Regions from separate parts of the Streptomyces sp. NPDC014801 genome, predicted to be linked through region 4. Evidence: riboswitches for the same ligand, from Rfam matches in the RefSeq annotation. Region 4 holds a riboswitch; each other region holds the start of a gene.
What was found. A riboswitch is a leader RNA that binds a small molecule or an ion and turns the genes downstream of it on or off. The one in region 4 is predicted to bind cobalamin.

Region 1 (4,484 bases), on a different contig from region 4:
CGGAGATCCCCGCGTCCCGCACCGCGTTCTGGAACGGCCTCCGGCAGCGCTCCAGCAGATCCGCCGTCAGCTGCTGGAACTGCGCCCGCGTCAGCTTCTCGTCCAGATGCAGCGGCCCCTCGGCGGAGGCGGTGACGTAGGGCAGGTTGATGGTGGTCTCGGTCGACGACGACAGCTCCATCTTCGCCTTCTCCGCGGCCTCCCTCAGCCGCTGCACGGCCATCTTGTCCTTGCCGAGGTCCACGCCGTAGTGGTTCTTGAAGGTGGTGACGAGATGGTCGACGATCCGCTGGTCCCAGTCGTCACCGCCGAGGTGCGTGTCCCCGTTGGTGGCCTTGACCTCGATGACGCCGTCGCCCATCTCCAGCAGCGACACGTCGAAGGTGCCGCCGCCGAGGTCGAAGACGAGCACCGTCTGGTCGTTCTCCTTGTCCAGCCCGTACGCGAGCGCGGCGGCCGTCGGCTCGTTGATGATCCTGAGGACGTTCAGGCCGGCGATCTCCCCGGCCTCCTTGGTCGCCTGGCGCTGGGAGTCGTCGAAGTACGCCGGCACGGTGATCACGGCGTCGGTGACGTCCTCCCCGAGGTAGGCCTCCGCGTCCCGCTTGAGCTTCTGCAGCACCCGCGCGGAGATCTCCTGCGCGGTGTACCGCTTGCCGTCGACGTCCCCCTGTTCCGGGAACCGCCAGCCGTGATCGCCCACGTGCCGCTTGACGGACCGCGCCGTGCGCTCCACGTTGGTCACGGCCTGCCGTTTGGCCACCTCGCCGACCAGCACCTCGCCGTTCTTGGCGAAGGCGACGACGGACGGGGTGGTGCGGGCGCCCTCCGTGTTGGTGATGACGGTGGGCTCACCGCCCTCCAGGACCGAGACCACCGAGTTCGTGGTGCCGAGATCGATTCCCACCGGACGCGCCATCGGGCTCTCCCTCCTCGGGTGCCGCAGCTGCGGGGATACGCCTGGTTCACCTGGTTCACCCCATTTTCCTGCATCCGTCGTGAGCAGGTCGCGGTCGGGGAAGATTTTTCCGGCCGCTCCGAACACAACCCGCCGTCCCTGCGTACTCCTGTCCGTACGTCCCTGCGACCGGACACCGACAGGAGGCATGGTGCGACTCTCGCGGAACGCGACGGGAACCCTCTTCGTGGGCGGCGCCCTCGGCCTGACCCTCGTGGCGCTCGCCTATCCCGCCATGCTGGGCGTGCAGACGGTGTCCAGCGACACCTCGCGGGTGATCGCGAACACCCAGTGGGGGCCGCTCACCGAGGGCGACCGCGACTTCGTGGTGAAGGTGCGCGCGGCCGGCCTGTGGGAGTATCCCGTGGGCCAGATGGCGTTGAAGAAGAGCACCGACAAGGCGGTCCTCACCGCCGGGCGGCACCTGATCGACGGGCACGCGGCGCTGGACATCACGTGCCGCCGTATCGCGCCGATGCTGAACATCACACTGCCCAACCTGGCCAGCCCCCAGCAGCAGGGCTTCATCGCCACCCTCAACGCGGACACCGGCCGGCAGTTCGACTCCGACTTCGCCAACATCCTGCGCATCACCCACGGCTCGATCTTCAACACGATCGCGAAGGTCCGCTCCACGACGAAGAACACGCTGGTGCGCGCGCTCGCCGACCAGGCGAACGACACCGTGCTGGACCACATCACGGTCATGGAGAAGACCGGTCTGGTCAACTTCGACCAGGCCCTCTTCCAGCAGACCGCCCCGCCGAAGCTGCCCTCGACCGACGTCACGCCGCCACCCCCGGCCGCGGGCCAGCCGCAGGTGGTGCTGCCCCCGCCGCCGAACGCGACGTCCACACCCGTCGCCCTGCCCGGCGACCCGGCGCCGAGCCCGACGGTGCGCTAGCGCGCCGACCTCCGGCGGCCCGGCCGACGCCGCCGCCGACCGGGCCGCCGGAGGCCGTCAGCTCGTGTCGGCGGCACACTGCGCGAGCAGCGCCCGTACGTCCTCGTCGACCACCCGGTAGCGGACGATCCGGCCCTCCTTCTCCCCCGCCACGGTGCCGGCCGCCCGCAGCAGCCGCAGGGCCTGCGAGACGGCCGGGTCGTTCATCCCGGTCGCGATCGCCAGGTCGGACACGGCGAGCGGGCCGGTGCGGTGCAGGGCGAGCAGGAGGGCGAGCCGGTTGGGGTCGGCCAGCAGGGAGAAGCGGTCGGCCCAGGCACGCACGTGAGCGGCGTCGCCGATGGCGGCGATGGCGTCACAGACGCGGTGGCCGTCGATGGTCCGGCGGTCGGCGCGGTCGGGGGGCACGAGGTGCATGCCGGCATTCTCCCGCCCCGACCCCGACCCCCGGCGCGCGGGCCCGGCGCGCGGCCCCCACCTCGTCCGCCCCGCCCGTAGGCACCGGAAGGCGGACCGGGCCCCGGGAGGCGACCCGGACCCGGGCAGCAGGCCTCAGGAGATGACCCGGACCCGGGCAGGAGGCCCGGTCGCAAACCCCCAGGGGCACCCCCGAAGGTGCCCCGCCCCCCTCCCCCAGGGGTACTCCCACAACCACCCCGGACGTGACCCGCGCCCCCTCTCCTCTGTGATCTTGGATACCTGCTCAGCTGTGCAGCTATGCAGAAGAGGTCCCGGACCCCTACCGTGGGCGGGCCGTGGTGTTCGGGAAGTCGGTGTGGAACCGACGCGGCCCTCGCCACTGTGATCGGGGAGTTCACGTCCCGTCCGGCCGTGTGCCGGGCCACTGGTCGTACGACCGGGAAGGCAGGGACGACGGACGCACGACCCGTCAGCCAGGAGACCGGCCACGGCAGCTCACGAAGTGATCCACGAGGTGCTGGAGCGTGACCGGATGACCCTGCCCGACCCTGCCCCGACGACCGCCAAGGCCCAGTTCGCCTGGCGCCGCGAGGACACCCTGAAAACGGCCGGCCTGATGGCCGTCATCGCGGCACTGCACGTCGTCGCGTTCGGGATCCTCTTCCTGCTCGTCGTACCCGGCCACTACGAGGTCGGCTCCAAGGCCTTCGGCATCGGACTCGGCGTCACCGCCTACACCCTCGGGGTGCGGCACGCCTTCGACGCCGACCACATCGCCGCCATCGACAACACCACCCGCAAGCTCATGGCCGACGGCAAGCGGCCGGTGTCCGTGGGCTTCTGGTTCGCGCTCGGGCACTCCAGCGTGGTCGTCGCCCTCGCCGTGATGATCGCGGCGGGCACCCAGCTCGCCGACCGGGTCACCAATGAGGGGTCCACCACCCACCAGGTGCTCGGCTTCCTCGGCACGACCATCGCCGGCGGCTTCCTCTACCTCATCGCCGCGCTCAACCTGGTCGCCCTGGCCGGCATCCTGAAGGTGTTCCGTTCGATGCGGGCCGGCACGTACGACGAGACCGAGCTCGAACGCCACCTGGACTCGCGCGGTTTCATGAACCGCTTCCTCGGCCGGCTCACCCGCTCCATCTCCCGGCCGGGCCAGATGTACCCGCTGGGCTTCCTGTTCGGCCTCGGCTTCGAGACCGCCACCGAGGTCACGCTGATGGTGATGGCCGGCTCGGGCGCGGCGGCCGGACTGCCCTGGTACGCGATCCTGTGCCTGCCGCTGCTGTTCACGGCGGGCATGTGCCTGTTCGACACCCTGGACGGCACGTTCATGAACTTCGCCTACCAGTGGGCGTTCTCCAACCCGGTGCGCAAGGTGTTCTACAACCTCGCCATCACCGGCCTGTCCATCGCCGTCGCGTTCGTCATCGGCACGATCGAGCTGGTCGGCGTGCTGCACGACAAGTTCGACCTGCACGACGACGTCACCGGCTGGATCGCCGGGATCGAACTGGACAGCGTCGGCTACCTCATCGTCGCCCTGTTCGTGCTGGTGTGGGCGGTGGCGATCGGCTACTGGCGGATCGCCAAGGTGGAGGAGCGCTGGTCCCCGCCCTCCGCCACCACCGCCGCCGACTAGGGGGTGTCGGGAGAGTCCCTCAGCGCTCCACCGTGTCCAGGTACAGCTTCACGTAGCGGTCGACGTCGACCTCCAACGCGACGTCGACCAGCGGCTGTTCACGGGCGCCCTCGTGGATCTCGGACTCGCCCGGCCGGGGGCGCCGGTCGACGATGGTCTGTCCGCGGCCCGGCCCGGGGGCCAGCGACACCTCCACCGGCAGGGGACGGGTCGTCAGCCCGGCCGGGTCGGCGACCGCGCACACCGCGCCCGCGTCGCCGAGCCCGCCGGCCTCCTCGGCCTCCGGGGCGCCGCCCTGCGTGGTCGGCCGGTGGGCCAGCAGCTCTCCGGCCAGCCGGGTGCCGGGCTCGCCGCTCCCGCGCATCCGGTGCACGTCCGTGGCCGGCACCACGACCCGCATGAACACGTCCAGGCCGTACATGGTGATCGGCACGCCGGCGCTCAGCAGGATCGCCGCGGCCTCCGGGTCGTGCCAGACGTTGAACTCGGCGACGGGAGTGGCGTTGCCGGTGGTGACCGCGCCGCCCATGAAGACGATCCGCTCGATGTTGCGGGTC
Region 2 (4,484 bases), on a different contig from region 4:
GCCGTCGCGACCAGCTCCGCCCAGGCCGCCGCTTCGTCCTCACCACCGGGAACGACCGGCTCCGGTCCCGTCCCGCTCCCGCCCTCCGCGCGGGCCCCCGGCCCGTCCCCCGCCGTCCACCGCTGCTTCGCCGACATGCCGCGATCCTGCCAGGGGCGCCCCGCCCGGGCATGTCCCCCGGCGCAGTGACCGGAATCTCATCCACGCCGCCCCGGGCCACCGGAACGAGCGGCGCGAGCCGCGGGGCCCGTGTGCCGTACGGGCCGTCGGCGGCGAGCGGAGCGGCACCCCCCTCTTTCCGACATCGGGACGCCCGGCCCAGTTCACCTTCCGTTCACCCGGGTTACCTACGTTCGGCTCGCCAATGACTTCGAACGAATGCCTGGGTAAATGGAAAGCTTCTCGCTGATCCTCGCGATTGTGGTCGTCACCGCACTCGCGTTCGATTTCACGAACGGTTTCCACGACACCGCCAACGCGATGGCCACCACCATCTCGACCGGCGCGCTGCGGCCCAAGATCGCCGTGGCCATGTCCGCCGCCCTCAACCTTGTGGGCGCCTTCCTCTCCGTGGAGGTCGCCAACACGATCTCCAAGGGTCTCGTCGACGAGAGCGGCATCCGTCCCGAGGTCATCTTCGCCGCCCTGGTCGGCGCGATCCTCTGGAACCTGCTGACCTGGCTCGTGGGCCTGCCCTCCAGCTCCTCCCACGCCCTGATGGGCGGTCTGATCGGCGCCACCGTCGCCTCCGCCGGCTTCGGCGCGGTCCACGGCGACGTGCTCGTGACCAAGGTGCTGCTGCCCGCGGTGGCCGCCCCGATCGTCGCCGGGCTCGCCGCGATGGCCGCCACGCGGCTGTCGTACACGATCGGCAAGAAGGCCGACGGCAAGGCCGCCGAGAAGGGCTACCGGGCCGGCCAGATCGCCTCCGCGGGCCTGGTCTCCCTCGCCCACGGCACCAACGACGCGCAGAAGACGATGGGCGTCATCACCCTGGCCCTGGTCGCCGGCGGCGCCGTCGCGCCCGACTCCGACCCTCCCACCTGGGTGATCCTCTCCGCCGGCCTGGCCATCGCGCTCGGCACCTACATCGGCGGCTGGCGCATCATCCGCACCATGGGCAAGGGCCTGACGGACATGCAGCCGCAGCAGGGCTTCGCCGCCCAGACCAGCGCGGCCACCGCCATCCTCGCCTCCTCCCACCTCGGCTTCTCGCTGTCCACCACGCACGTCGTCTCCGGCTCCGTGATGGGCGCGGGCCTGGGCCGCAAGGGCGGCGTGGTGCGCTGGTCGACCGCGACCCGGATGTTCGTCGCCTGGGCGCTGACCCTGCCGGCCGCCGCCCTGGTCGGCGCGCTCGCCGAGTACGTCACCGGCCTCGGTGACTGGGGCACCGCGCTGGTCGCCGTCTTCCTGGTGGCCTCCAGCTTCGCCATCTGGCGGATCTCCCGCCGCGAGGTCGTCGACCACACCAACGTCAACGCCGCCGACCCCGCCACGGAGGAGCCGGCCGGCGTGGTGACCACCGCGATCGCCGCCGTGACCCCGCCCCCGGCCGCCGGCCTGGCCGCCGTGGGCGACCCGGCGGCCTCGGTCCCGGCCACCCCCGAGGACCTGACGGCCACCATCCCGGCCCCCGCGGCCGCGGAGCCGGCGGCCACCGCCACGCCCGCCGCGAACCCGGCCCCGGCCGCCTGACGGCCGCTCACGGGAACGAAGGAAGAGAAGCAGCATGAAGATCGACTGGGCGGCCCTCGGCTCCGTCTTCGGTGTCAGCCTCGCGGTCACCGTCGGCCTGGTGACCCTGTTCACCCTCGGCATCATGGGCCTCTCCCGCCGTGAGCGGGTCCAGGCCCAGGGCGGCTCGGCCGCCCTCGCGGTCACCGGCGCGTACGTCTGCTTCGCCGCGTGCGCGGCGGCGGTGGCGTACGGGATCCATCTGATCGTCGCCTGACCTCACGCATCGGCGGACGCGGGGTGCCCCACCGGCACCCCGCGTTCGCGTGTGACCTGGCAGGTCCCCTCCGTGTGGGCCTGCCCACACTCCTCCACCCCAGGTCAAGGGCAAGTTGACGGCCCTCGAACAGCCGTGGTGGACTGCCGGGGCCAAGTTGCGGCGGCAGGAGAGGAAGCCGGTGGAAGTCCGGCGCGGTCCCGCCACTGTCACCGGGGTGCGAACCCCGGGAGCCAGGAACTCTCACCGCCGATCTCCTTCGAACCAGGGCGCGGACACCCTGAGTGAGGACATGACGCCATGCGCGGCTGCCGGTCGAGGACCAGGCCCACCCTTCCCGCTCCGCTCGACCCCGCGGTCGGCTGAGCCCGATGCGAGCCGAACGCGTCTTCGCGTACGGCGCCGCCGCCGGCCTCCTCGGCGACCTCCTCCTCGGTGACCCGCGGCGCGGGCACCCGGTCGCCGTGTTCGGACGGGCCGCGGCCGCCGTCGAACGCGCCCTGTGGCGCGACCACCGCGGCTGGGGCGCCCTGCACACCGCCGTCTGCGCGGGCGGCGCCGTCGCCCTCGGGGCCGCCGCCACCCGTGCCGTCCGCCGCTCCCCCGCCGCCTCCGTGGCGCTGACCGCGGCCGCCACCTGGTCCGTCGTCGGCGGGACCTCCCTCGCCCGCGAGGCCCGCGCCATCGGCCGGGCCCTGGACGCCGGTGACGTCGAGGCCGCCCGCGCCCGCCTGCCCCACCTGTGCGGACGCGACCCGCAGGCCCTGGACGCCGACGGCATCGCACGGGCGGTCGTGGAGTCCGTCGCCGAGAACACCTCCGACGCCGTCGTGGGCGCCCTGGTGTGGGGCGCGCTCGCCGGGGTGCCGGGACTGCTGGGCTTCCGCGCGGTGAACACCCTGGACGCGATGGTGGGTCACAAGTCGCCCCGCCACCTGCGCTTCGGCTGGGCCTCGGCGCGCCTGGACGACCTCGCTGGCTGGCCGGGCGCGCGGCTGACCGCCGCCCTCGCCGCGGCCGCGGGGCCCGACCCGCGCGGCGCCCTGCGGGCCTGGAAGGCGGACGCCGGCCGGCACCCGAGCCCCAACGCCGGGCCCGTGGAGGCCTCCTTCGCGGGCGCCCTCGGCGTACGGCTCGGCGGCACCCTCTCCTACGGCGGCCGGGTCGAGCACCGGCCCGTCCTGAACGGGGCGACGGGACGCGCCGTCGCCGTGACCGACATCGACCGGGCGGTACGGCTGTCCCGCCGGGTCGGCTGGCTCGCGCTCGGCGTGGGAGTGGCCGGGCGTCTGGTAGCGAAGGGGCGGAAGAAATGAACGGTGGTCTCCTCGTCGCCGGCACCACCTCCGACGCCGGCAAGAGCGTCGTGACCGCCGGGATCTGCCGGTGGCTGGTGCGGCAGGGCGTGAAGGTGGCGCCCTTCAAGGCGCAGAACATGTCGCTGAACTCCTTCGTCACACGGGAGGGCGCCGAGATCGGGCGGGCGCAGGCCATGCAGGCCCAGGCGTGCCGGATCGAGCCGACCGCGCTGATGAACCCGGTGCTGCTCAAGCCCGGTGGTGAACAGAGCAGCCAGGTGGTGCTGCTGGGCAAGCCGGTGGGCGAGCTGAGCGCACGCGGCTACCACGGCGGACGCCAGCAGAAGCTGCTGGGCACGGTGCTGGACTGCCTGGCCGAGTTGCGGGGCACGTATGACGCGGTGATCTGCGAGGGGGCGGGGTCGCCGGCCGAGATCAACCTGCGCCGGACCGACATCGTGAACATGGGCATCGCGCGGGGCGCGCGACTGCCCGTGCTCGTCGTCGGCGACATCGACCGCGGGGGCGTGTTCGCGTCCTTCTTCGGCACCGTCGCGCTGCTCTCCCGCGAGGACCAGGAGCTGGTCGCCGGGTTCCTGGTGAACAAGTTCCGCGGTGACGTCTCCCTGCTGGAGCCGGGCCTGGACATGCTCCACGGCCTCACCGGGCGGCGGACGTACGGCGTGCTGCCCTTCCGGCACGGGCTCGGCATCGACGAGGAGGACGGGCTGCGGGTGTCCCTGCGCGGCACGGTCCGCGAGTCGAACGTCTCCCCGCCGGTCGGCGAGGACGTGCTGCGGGTCGCCGTCTGCGCGATCCCGCTGATGTCCAATTTCACCGACGTGGACGCGCTCGCCGCCGAACCCGGCGTGGTCGTGCGGTTCGTGGACCGGCCGGAGGAACTGGCCGACGCGGACCTGGTGGTGATCCCGGGGACGCGCGGCACGGTCCGCGCGCTGGAGTGGCTGCGCGAGCGCGGCCTGGCGGACGCGCTGGTCCGCAGGGCGGCCGAGGGGCGGCCGGTCCTCGGCGTCTGCGGCGGCTTCCAGATCCTCGGCGAGCACATCGAGGACGAGGTGGAGAGCCGGCGCGGGCACGTCGACGGGCTCGGCATCCTGCCCGTGCGGGTGCGCTTCGCCCGCGAGAAGACCCTCACCCGGCCCTCCGGGGAAGCCCTCGGCGAACCCGTCGAGGGCTACGAGATCCATCACGGCGTGGCCACCGTCGGCGGG
Region 3 (4,484 bases), on a different contig from region 4:
CGCGGTCGTATAACGGTCACGGATGTCAACGACCGTTATACGGACGAGGGGTTCCGTTCCTGCTACACCTGACCTAGATTTCCTGCGCATTGCACAGGTGATCAGTGAGGGGACGGAGCCGCGCGATGTCGAATGCGCCAGATGTGTCCAGACCGGCGGTGGTGACGCCCGTGCGCGTCGTCATCGCCCTCTGCCTTGTCGCGCCCTTCGTGGCGATGCTGTGGGTCGGTAGTTACGCCAAGGTGGACCCGGCCTTCATCGGGATCCCGTTCTTCTACTGGTACCAGATGCTGTGGGTGCTCATCTCCACGGCACTGACGATGATCGCTTACAAGCTGTGGCAGCGTGACCAGCGCGCCCGCGCGTCCCAGAAGGGCGGTGCGGACAAGTGAAGGACGGCGTGAACGGCGTCGCACTCGGCGTCTTCATCTTCTTCTTCCTGCTCGTGACCGTCATGGGCTTCCTGGCGGCCCGCTGGCGCAAGGCCGAGAACGAGCACAGCCTCGACGAATGGGGCCTGGGCGGACGGTCGTTCGGCACCTGGATCACGTGGTTCCTGCTCGGCGGCGACCTGTACACGGCGTACACCTTCGTCGCGGTGCCGGCGGCGATCTACGCGGCGGGCGCGTCCGGCTTCTTCGCGGTGCCGTACACGATCCTCGTCTACCCGCTGATCTTCACCTTCCTGCCCCGGCTGTGGTCGGTGTCGCACAAGCACGGGTATGTGACGACGTCGGACTTCGTGCGCGGCCGCTTCGGGTCCAAGGGACTGTCGCTGGCCGTGGCCGTCACCGGCATCCTGGCGACGATGCCGTACATCGCGCTCCAGCTCGTCGGCATCCAGGCCGTGCTGGACGTGATGGGCGTCGGCGGCGGCGAGAACACCAACTGGTTCGTCAAGGACCTGCCGCTGCTGATCGCGTTCGGCGTGCTGGCGGCGTACACGTACTCGTCGGGTCTGCGGGCCCCCGCGCTGATCGCGTTCGTGAAGGACGCGCTGATCTACCTCGTCATCGCGGTGGCGATCATCTACATCCCGATCAAGCTGGGCGGTTTCGACGACATCTTCGCCAAGGCGGGCGACGCGTTCAGCCAGGTCAACCCGACCACGGGCAAGCCGCGGGGCGCGCTGGCCTCGGGCGAGGCACAGCAGTGGACCTACGCCACGCTGGCGCTGGGCTCCGCGCTCGCGCTGTTCATGTACCCGCACTCGATCACCGCGACGCTCTCCTCCAAGAGCCGTGAGGTGATCCGCCGCAACACCACGATCCTGCCGCTGTACTCGCTGATGCTGGGCCTGCTCGCGCTGCTCGGCTTCATGGCGATCGCGGCCGGGATCAAGGTGCAGAACGGCCAGCTGGCCATCCCGCAGCTGTTCGAGACCATGTTCCCGGACTGGTTCGCGGGCATCGCCTTCGCGGCGATCGGCATCGGGGCGCTGGTCCCGGCGGCGATCATGTCGATCGCGGCGGCGAACCTGTTCACGCGCAACATCTACAAGGACTTCATCAAGCCGGACGCGACGCCCGAGCAGGAGACCAAGGTCTCCAAGCTGGTGTCCCTGCTGGTGAAGGTCGGCGCGCTGGTCTTCGTCCTGACCATGGACAAGACGGTCGCCATCAACTTCCAGCTGCTCGGCGGCATCTGGATCCTGCAGACCTTCCCGGCCCTGGTGGGCGGCCTGTTCACGCGGTGGTTCCACCGCTGGGCGCTGCTGGCGGGCTGGGCGGTCGGCATGGTCTACGGCACGCTGGTGGCCTACGGCGTGCCCTCGCCGACCAACCCGAGCCAGAAGCACTTCGGCGGCTCCGCCAAGGAGATCCCCGGCATCGGCGAGATCGGCTACATCGGCCTGACGGCGTTCGTCCTCAACGTGGTCGTGACGGTCGTGCTGACCTTCGTCCTGAAGGCCCTGAAGGCGCCCGAGGGCACGGACGAGACCCGGCCGGAGGACTACACGGCCGACGCCGGCGACCCGGGCGTCCAGGTCGAGTTGCCGCCGGCCACGGCGGGCGCCGGTCACTGACCGGTCCGCGCACCCGCGCTCCGGTCACCGTCCGGTCCGCGCACACGGGCCGCCGGGAAATCCGGCGGCCCGTTGTCGTACCCGTGCGGCACACTCACCCCATGGACATCCGGATCCGCCCGGCCGACCCCGCCGAGTACGCCGTGCTCGGGGAGATCACCGCCCGGGCCTATCTCCACGACGGGCTGCTCGACTTCGGCGAGAGCGACACCTACCTCGACGAGCTGCGCGACGTCGCCCGGCGCGCCGCCGCGGCCCAGGTGCTGGTCGCCGCCGACGACAGCGGCACGGTCCTCGGCGGCGTCACCTTCGTCCCGGCCGGCGGCCCCATGGCCGACATCGCCCGCCCCGGCGAGGCCGAGATACGGATGCTCGCGGTGGCCCACGAGGCGCGCGGCCGGGGCACCGGCGAGGCGCTGGTGCGGGCCTGCGTCGAGCGCGCCCGGGCGGTCGAGGGCTGCACGGCCATCGTGCTGTCGACCCAGCGGACCATGCGCGCCGCCCACCGCATCTACGAACGCCTGGGCTTCGTCCGCACGCCCGAGCGGGACTGGAACCCCCTGCCCGAGCTGGACGACATCATGCTGCTCACCTACGAGCTGACGCTGTGACACCACCGGGACACAACATCTGGGGGTGACGCGACAGCCCGGCACTAGATGTATGCTCATGCTCGCTGTCGCCGCAGGGGAATCCGGTGCGAATCCGGAACTGTCCCGCAACGGTGTACTTGTGCATGTCCGTTCCCCGGCCCCGCCCGGAAACGCCGTGCCCAGGAGTCAGTCCGAGGACCTGCCGACAGTGCACCCGGCCACCCGGCCGGTGTGCCCTGACGTCCGGGCCTCGCGGAATGGGCCGGTGGACGCGGCGCCCCGTGCGCTCGTGTGCTGCCCCCTGCCCTCGCCGAGGCCCCGTGCCGAGCGAGGGAGAGCCCCACGTGACCATCGCGCCCGCCGATCCGGCTTCAGCCGGCGCATCGCTCACCGACGGTCCCGGTGCCGCGCTGCTGCGGACCCTGACCGAGCTGACCGCCGACCTCCCCGACACCGACCCCGGCCGGGTCGCCGCCGCGGCGCTGCGCGGCCGGTCGGCGCACGCCGACGAGGCGGAACTGCGGGAACTGGCCACCGAGGCCGCCGCCGGACTCATCTCCGAGGACCCGGCCTACTCCCGGCTCGCCGCCCGCCTGCTCACCCTCGCCATCCGCGCGGAAGCCGCCTCGCAGGGCGTGACGTCCTTCACCGACTCCGTGGCCGTGGGCCACCGCGAGGGTCTCATCGCCGACCGGACCGCCGACTTCGTGCGCCTGCACGCCGGGCGGCTCGACGCGCTGATCGACACCGGCGCCGACGACCGCTTCGGCTACTTCGGCCTGCGCACGCTGTACAGCCGCTACCTCCTGCGGCACCCGATCACCCGCAAGGTCGTCGAGACGCCCCAGCACTTCCTGCTGCGGGTGGCGAGCGGGCTGGCCGAGGACGACACGGCCCGGGCGGTCGACGAAGTCGCCGCGCTCTACGGGCTCATGAGCCGCCTGGACTACCTGCCCTCCTCCCCCACCCTGTTCAACTCCGGCACCCGGCACCCGCAGATGTCGTCCTGCTATCTCCTGGACTCCCCGCGGGACGAACTGGACTCCCTCTACGAGCGCTACCACCAGGTCGCCCGGCTCTCCAAGCACGCCGGCGGCATCGGGCTGTCGTTCTCCCGCATCCGCAGCCGCGGTTCGCTGATCCGGGGCACCAACGGGCACTCCAACGGCATCGTGCCGTTCCTGAAGACCCTGGACGCCTCCGTCGCCGCCGTGAACCAGGGCGGGCGGCGCAAGGGCGCGGCCGCGGTGTACCTGGAGACCTGGCACTCGGACATCGAGGAGTTCCTGGAGCTGCGGGACAACACCGGTGAGGACGCCCGCCGCACCCACAACCTGAACCTCGCGCACTGGATCCCGGACGAGTTCATGCGCCGGGTGAACGCCGACGAGATGTGGTCGCTGTTCTCCCCGGCCGACGTGCCGGAGCTGGTCGACCTGTGGGGCGAGGAGTTCGACGCCGCCTACCGCAAGGCGGAGCAGGCGGGCCTGGCGCGGAAGACGATCCCGGCGCGCGAGCTGTACGGCCGGATGATGCGCACCCTCGCGCAGACCGGCAACGGCTGGATGACCTTCAAGGACGCCGCCAACCGCACCGCCAACCAGACCGCGCTCCCGGGCCACGTCGTGCACTCCTCCAACCTGTGCACGGAGATCCTGGAGGTCACCGACGACGGCGAGACGGCGGTGTGCAACCTGGGGTCGGTGAACCTCGGCGCCTTCGTCGACGCGGCGGCCGGCGACATCGACTGGGCGCGGCTGGACGGCGCCGTCCGCACCGCGGTCACCTTCCTCGACCGGGTCGTCGACATCAACTTCTACCCGACCGAGCAGGCGGGCCGCTCCAACGCCCAGTGGCGCCCGGTG
Region 4 (4,484 bases):
GGTCCTTGGAGAGCCACTTGACCTTGTCGTAGCCGTCTTTCCAGGGCACGCCGCGCAGGTCGCCCTTGTCGTCGGGCATGGCGAAGCCGGCCATGCGGTCCTCCAGGCCCAGGGCGAACATCAGCTCCGTGATGCCGACGTCGTTGGTGACGGCCCGCTCGGGCACCTTGTCGTAGGTCACCTGGCGACCGCAGTTGGTCAGGGTGACCAAGGAGGGGGGTTTCGCGTCCTTGGCCGGCTCCACCGTGGCGCCGCACCCGGTGACGGCGGTTGCGGCGAGACAGAGGGCGGCGGCGAGAAGCTGCTTGCGCATAGGTGTCCTTCAGGTGGTGGACGGGAGCAGGTCGAACAAGAGCTGGACGGCGTCGGTTTCGGGGTGCCGGACGGTGTGGGCCCGGACACCGAACACCTTCGCGAGCAGCGCGGGTTCGAGGACGTCCTGGGGCGGCCCGGAGGCAACGATCCGGCCGCCGTCGAGGACGTACAGGACGTCGCAGTGGGCTGCCGCCAGGTTGAGATCGTGCAGAGCGGCCAGCACGGTCAGGCCGCTGTCGCGGACCAGGGACAGCACCTCCAGCTGGTGGGCGATGTCGAGATGGTTGGTGGGTTCGTCGAGGACCACAACCCTCGGCTGCTGGGCCAGGGCCCGGGCGATGAGCACCCGTTGCTTCTCTCCGCCGGACAAGGCGAGGAAGCTGCGTCCGGCCAGGTGGGCGACGCCGGTGCGTTCCATCGCCCGTGTGCAGATTTCCCGGTCGGAGGCGGCCGTGCGGCCTTGGTGCGGCAGCCGGCCCATGGCGACCACCTCGGCGACGGTGAAGTCGAACTCGGCCGAGGACTCCTGGGGCAGGGCGGCCAGCACCCGGGCCGCGGCCCGCGCGTCCATGGCGTGCAGATCGTCCCCGTCCAGCCGCACCACTCCCCCGGCCGGCCGCAGCGCCCGGTAGAGGGAGCGCAGCAGGGTCGACTTGCCGCTGCCGTTGGGGCCGACGAGTCCGGCGAATGCCCCGCTGCCCACGGTGAGGTCGATATGCTCGACCAGGCGCGTTCCGGCCGCTTCGATCGTCATGTCGTCGATGTCGAGTCGCATGCTCAGCGTCCTCCGAACGCATAAGCGCCCCGCCGCATCAGCAGCAGGAACGCGGGAACGCCGACCACCGCGGTGATCACTCCGACCGGCAGTTCGGCGGGGGCGAACAGCAGCCGGGACAGCACGTCCGCCCACACCAGCAGCACGGCACCGGCGAGCGGGGCGATGGCCAGCGCGCGGCGGTGGTCGGCGCCGACCAGCATCCGCACGACGTGCGGCACCATCAGCCCGACGAACCCGATGGCCCCGCTGACCGCGACGACCGTGCCCGTGACGGCCGCGGTGACGAGGAACAGCTCCCGGCGCAGCCGGTCCGGCACGACGCCGAGCGCGGCCGCGGTCTCGTCGCCCATGGCGAGCGCGTTGAGCGCCTCGGCCCGCCACCGCAGCCAGCCCCACCCTGCCGCCACTGTGACGGCGGCGAGCGGCAGTTGGGCCCAGGTGGCGCCGCCCAGGCTGCCCAGCAGCCACATCATCGCCGACCGGGCCGCCTCACCCCGTGCCGCGCCGAACACCATGACCGTGGTGACGGCCTCGAAGCCGTACGCCAGTGCCGTGCCGGTCAGGATGAGGCGCAGCGGCGTCAGGCCCCGCGGTGAGCGGGCCACGGCGTACACCAGCGCCATGGCCGCGAGTGCGGAGGCGAATGCAGAGGCGGACAGCGCCCATACGCCGAGCCCGGCGAAGGCGCCGAGGAGGATGACGGCGTTGGCGCCCACCGCCGCGCCTGAGGAGATGCCGAGGACGAAGGGGTCGGCCAGCGCGTTGCGCACCATGGCCTGCACGGCCACCCCGACGGTTGCGAGGCCCGCTCCGGTCACGGCGCCGAGCAGGACCCGCGGCAGCCGGATCTCCCAGACGATGGTGTATGACGCCGCGTCACCTGTGGGCAGCGTCTGGCCGGTGAGTCCGGCCCACAGGAAACGCAGCACCTCGCTCCAGCCGACGCCGGCGGCACCGAGCCCCACCCCGCCGACGAGGGAGAGCAGGAGCAGCACTGCCAGAGCCAGGCTGAGCGGCAGCACGGCTGTGCGGCTGGGAGCCGTTCTTCGACGCACGGGAGGCCGTCCTTCACACGGGCCGCCTGCTGGACGTCGCGCAGAAGCAGCCCGTACAGCCCTACCCTGCCGTACGGCGGCCCCTCTCGCAGTCCACGGCGAGCAGTCAACGGGTCGATGCGCCTCCGCAGGCGATCGGGCTCACACGGCGGCCACCGGTTGCGGTGCCGTGCACACCGTTGCGGGTCAGCGCCGGACTCTCACCGGACTTCCCCCACGGGAGGCGAGGGGAGCCTAACAAACGGGCTCCGGCGTGGCGTTCAGCACAGATGACGCTCGCGTTCGGGCGAGTACAGGTGACTGTCGCGGAACTGCTCCGCCCCCAGTGTCCGCCCCACCATGATCACAGCCGTCCGCAGCACACCGGACTCCTTCACCTTGTGGGCGATCTCGTCGAGCGTGCCGCGGATGATCAGCTCGTCGGGGCGGGAGGCGTAGGCGACCACGGCGGCAGGGCAGTCGGCGCCGTAGTGCGGCAGCAGCTCCTCGACCACTCGGTCGACGTACTTGGCGGCCAGGTGCAGCACGATCAGCGCGCCGCTGCGGCCCAGCGTGGCCAGGTCCTCGCCCTCGGGCATCGCGGTGGCCCGGTTCGCCACCCGGGTCAGGATGACCGTCTGCCCGACGGTCGGCACGGTCAGCTCCCGTTTGAGGGAGGCGGCCGCGGCGGCGAAGGCCGGCACACCCGGCACGACCTCATCGGGCACACCGGCCGCGTCCAGGCGACGCATCTGCTCGGCGACCGCACTGAACACCGACGGGTCCCCGGAGTGCAGGCGGGCGACGTCGTGCCCCTCCTCGTGCGCGCGGACCAGCTCGGCGGTGATCTCGTCCAGGGTGAGCTGGGCGGTGTCCACCAGGCGTGCACCCGGCGGGCACTCAGCCAGCAGCTCGCGCGGCACCAGGCTGCCCGCATACAGGCAGACCTGGCAGGAGGCGAGCCTCCGCGCGCCGCGCACCGTGATCAGGTCGGCGGCGCCGGGGCCGGCGCCGATGAAGTACACGGTCATCTGTCAGCTCCTGGTGAGGGGTTGTCGCTCTTCTGTACGGCCCACTGGGTGACCGGCATGGCCTGCCGCCAGCCGGTGAAGCCGCCCACGGGCACGGCATGCGCCACCGCGAGCCGCACCAGCTCGCCACCGTGGCGACGGTAGGCGTCGGCCAGCAGGGCCTCGGACTCCAGCGTCACGGTGTTGGCGACGAGCCGGCCACCGGCCGGCAGGGCGTCCCAGCACGCCTGGAGCAGTCCGGGTGCGGTGAGTCCACCGCCGACGAACACCGCGTTGGGCGGCGGGAGTTCGGCCAGGGCGGCGGGCGCGGCGCCGGTGACGACCTGCAGGCCCGGCACGCCGAGACGGTCGGCGTTACGGGTGATGCGTTCGGCGCGGACGGGGTCGCGCTCGACGGTGACCGCCACGCAGGAGGGGTGGGTGCGCATCCACTCGATGGCGATCGAACCGGAGCCGCCGCCGATGTCCCACAGCAGCTCACCGGGGGCGGGGGCGAGGGCGCCGAGCGTGGCGGCCCGCACATGCCGCTTGGTGAGCTGCCCGTCGTGCTCGTACGCCTCGTCCGGGAGCCCTGGCACCGCGCCGAGCCGCAGGGAGGCGAAGGCGCGGCGGCTCACGGCGGTTGGCGGGGTGGGGCGGGCGGCGGTCACTGCTCGGTACCTCGGTGTTCGGTGGACGACGCAGACGCACTTTACGGGTCGTTGGCCTGCAGCTCCTCGCCCGGGTACACATCCGCCGAGGACTTATTGCACACTACTTGCAACAACCTATGACATGCAGGAAGGGTCGGCGATGGGTTCTCCGATCGTGCTGGGCATCGAGTCGTCCTGCGACGAGACCGGCGCGGGCCTCGTACAGGACGGCCGGCTGCTGGCCCACGTGGTGGCGTCGAGCATGGACGAGCACGCCCGCTACGGCGGTGTCGTGCCCGAGATCGCCGCCCGGGCGCACGTGCACGCCCTGCGCCCGGTCATCCGGCAGGCCCTCGACGAGGCGGGGGTGCGCCTGTCGGACATCGGCGCCGTCGCCGTCACCACCGGACCGGGTCTCTCGGGCGCGCTCCAGGTGGGGCTGGCCGGCGCCAAGGGCATCGCGTACGCCCTCGGCGTCCCGCTGTACGGCGTGCACCACCTGGCCGGACACGTCGCCGCCGACACCCTGGAGCACGGACCGCTGCCCGAACCCTGCATGGTGCTGATCGTCTCCGGCGGCCACACCTCCCTGCTGCTGGTCCGCGATCTGGCCCGTGATCCGATCACCCACCTCGGCGACACCCTCGACGACGCGGCCGGGGAGTGCTTCGACAAGGTGGCGCGGGTGTTCGGA

Region 1: another riboswitch for cobalamin. It lies ahead of ACF1AL_RS23300 (HoxN/HupN/NixA family nickel/cobalt transporter); the one in region 4 lies ahead of ACF1AL_RS38360 (FecCD family ABC transporter permease).
Region 2: another riboswitch for cobalamin. It lies ahead of ACF1AL_RS12040 (cobalamin biosynthesis protein); the one in region 4 lies ahead of ACF1AL_RS38360 (FecCD family ABC transporter permease).
Region 3: another riboswitch for cobalamin. It lies ahead of ACF1AL_RS25170 (ribonucleoside-diphosphate reductase subunit alpha); the one in region 4 lies ahead of ACF1AL_RS38360 (FecCD family ABC transporter permease).

What each region holds. Positions count from the first base shown of each region.
Region 1 covers NZ_JBIBXG010000009.1:311,945-316,428, forward strand. The annotation lists gene dnaK (molecular chaperone DnaK) at 1-919, opposite strand, end outside; gene ACF1AL_RS23290 (DUF4142 domain-containing protein) at 1,146-1,862, shown strand; gene ACF1AL_RS23295 (ArsR/SmtB family transcription factor) at 1,920-2,279, opposite strand; cobalamin riboswitch at 2,602-2,787, shown strand; gene ACF1AL_RS23300 (HoxN/HupN/NixA family nickel/cobalt transporter) at 2,815-3,927, shown strand; gene ACF1AL_RS23305 (nucleoside hydrolase) at 3,947-4,484, opposite strand, start outside.
Region 2 covers NZ_JBIBXG010000004.1:579,454-583,937, reverse strand. The annotation lists gene ACF1AL_RS12055 (class II aldolase/adducin family protein) at 1-137, opposite strand, end outside; gene ACF1AL_RS12050 (inorganic phosphate transporter) at 391-1,698, shown strand; gene ACF1AL_RS12045 (hypothetical protein) at 1,733-1,954, shown strand; cobalamin riboswitch at 2,085-2,220, shown strand; gene ACF1AL_RS12040 (cobalamin biosynthesis protein) at 2,326-3,270, shown strand; gene ACF1AL_RS12035 (cobyric acid synthase) at 3,267-4,484, shown strand, end outside.
Region 3 covers NZ_JBIBXG010000010.1:292,719-297,202, reverse strand. The annotation lists gene ACF1AL_RS25185 (DUF3311 domain-containing protein) at 126-392, shown strand; gene mctP (monocarboxylate uptake permease MctP) at 389-2,026, shown strand; gene ACF1AL_RS25175 (GNAT family N-acetyltransferase) at 2,128-2,637, shown strand; cobalamin riboswitch at 2,683-2,841, shown strand; gene ACF1AL_RS25170 (ribonucleoside-diphosphate reductase subunit alpha) at 2,964-4,484, shown strand, end outside.
Region 4 covers NZ_JBIBXG010000024.1:25,597-30,080, forward strand. The annotation lists gene ACF1AL_RS38350 (ABC transporter substrate-binding protein) at 1-313, opposite strand, end outside; gene ACF1AL_RS38355 (ABC transporter ATP-binding protein) at 323-1,090, opposite strand; gene ACF1AL_RS38360 (FecCD family ABC transporter permease) at 1,093-2,148, opposite strand; cobalamin riboswitch at 2,257-2,392, opposite strand; gene cobM (precorrin-4 C(11)-methyltransferase) at 2,409-3,158, opposite strand; partial or broken gene cbiT (precorrin-6Y C5,15-methyltransferase (decarboxylating) subunit CbiT) at 3,155-3,754, opposite strand; gene tsaD (tRNA (adenosine(37)-N6)-threonylcarbamoyltransferase complex transferase subunit TsaD) at 3,951-4,484, shown strand, end outside.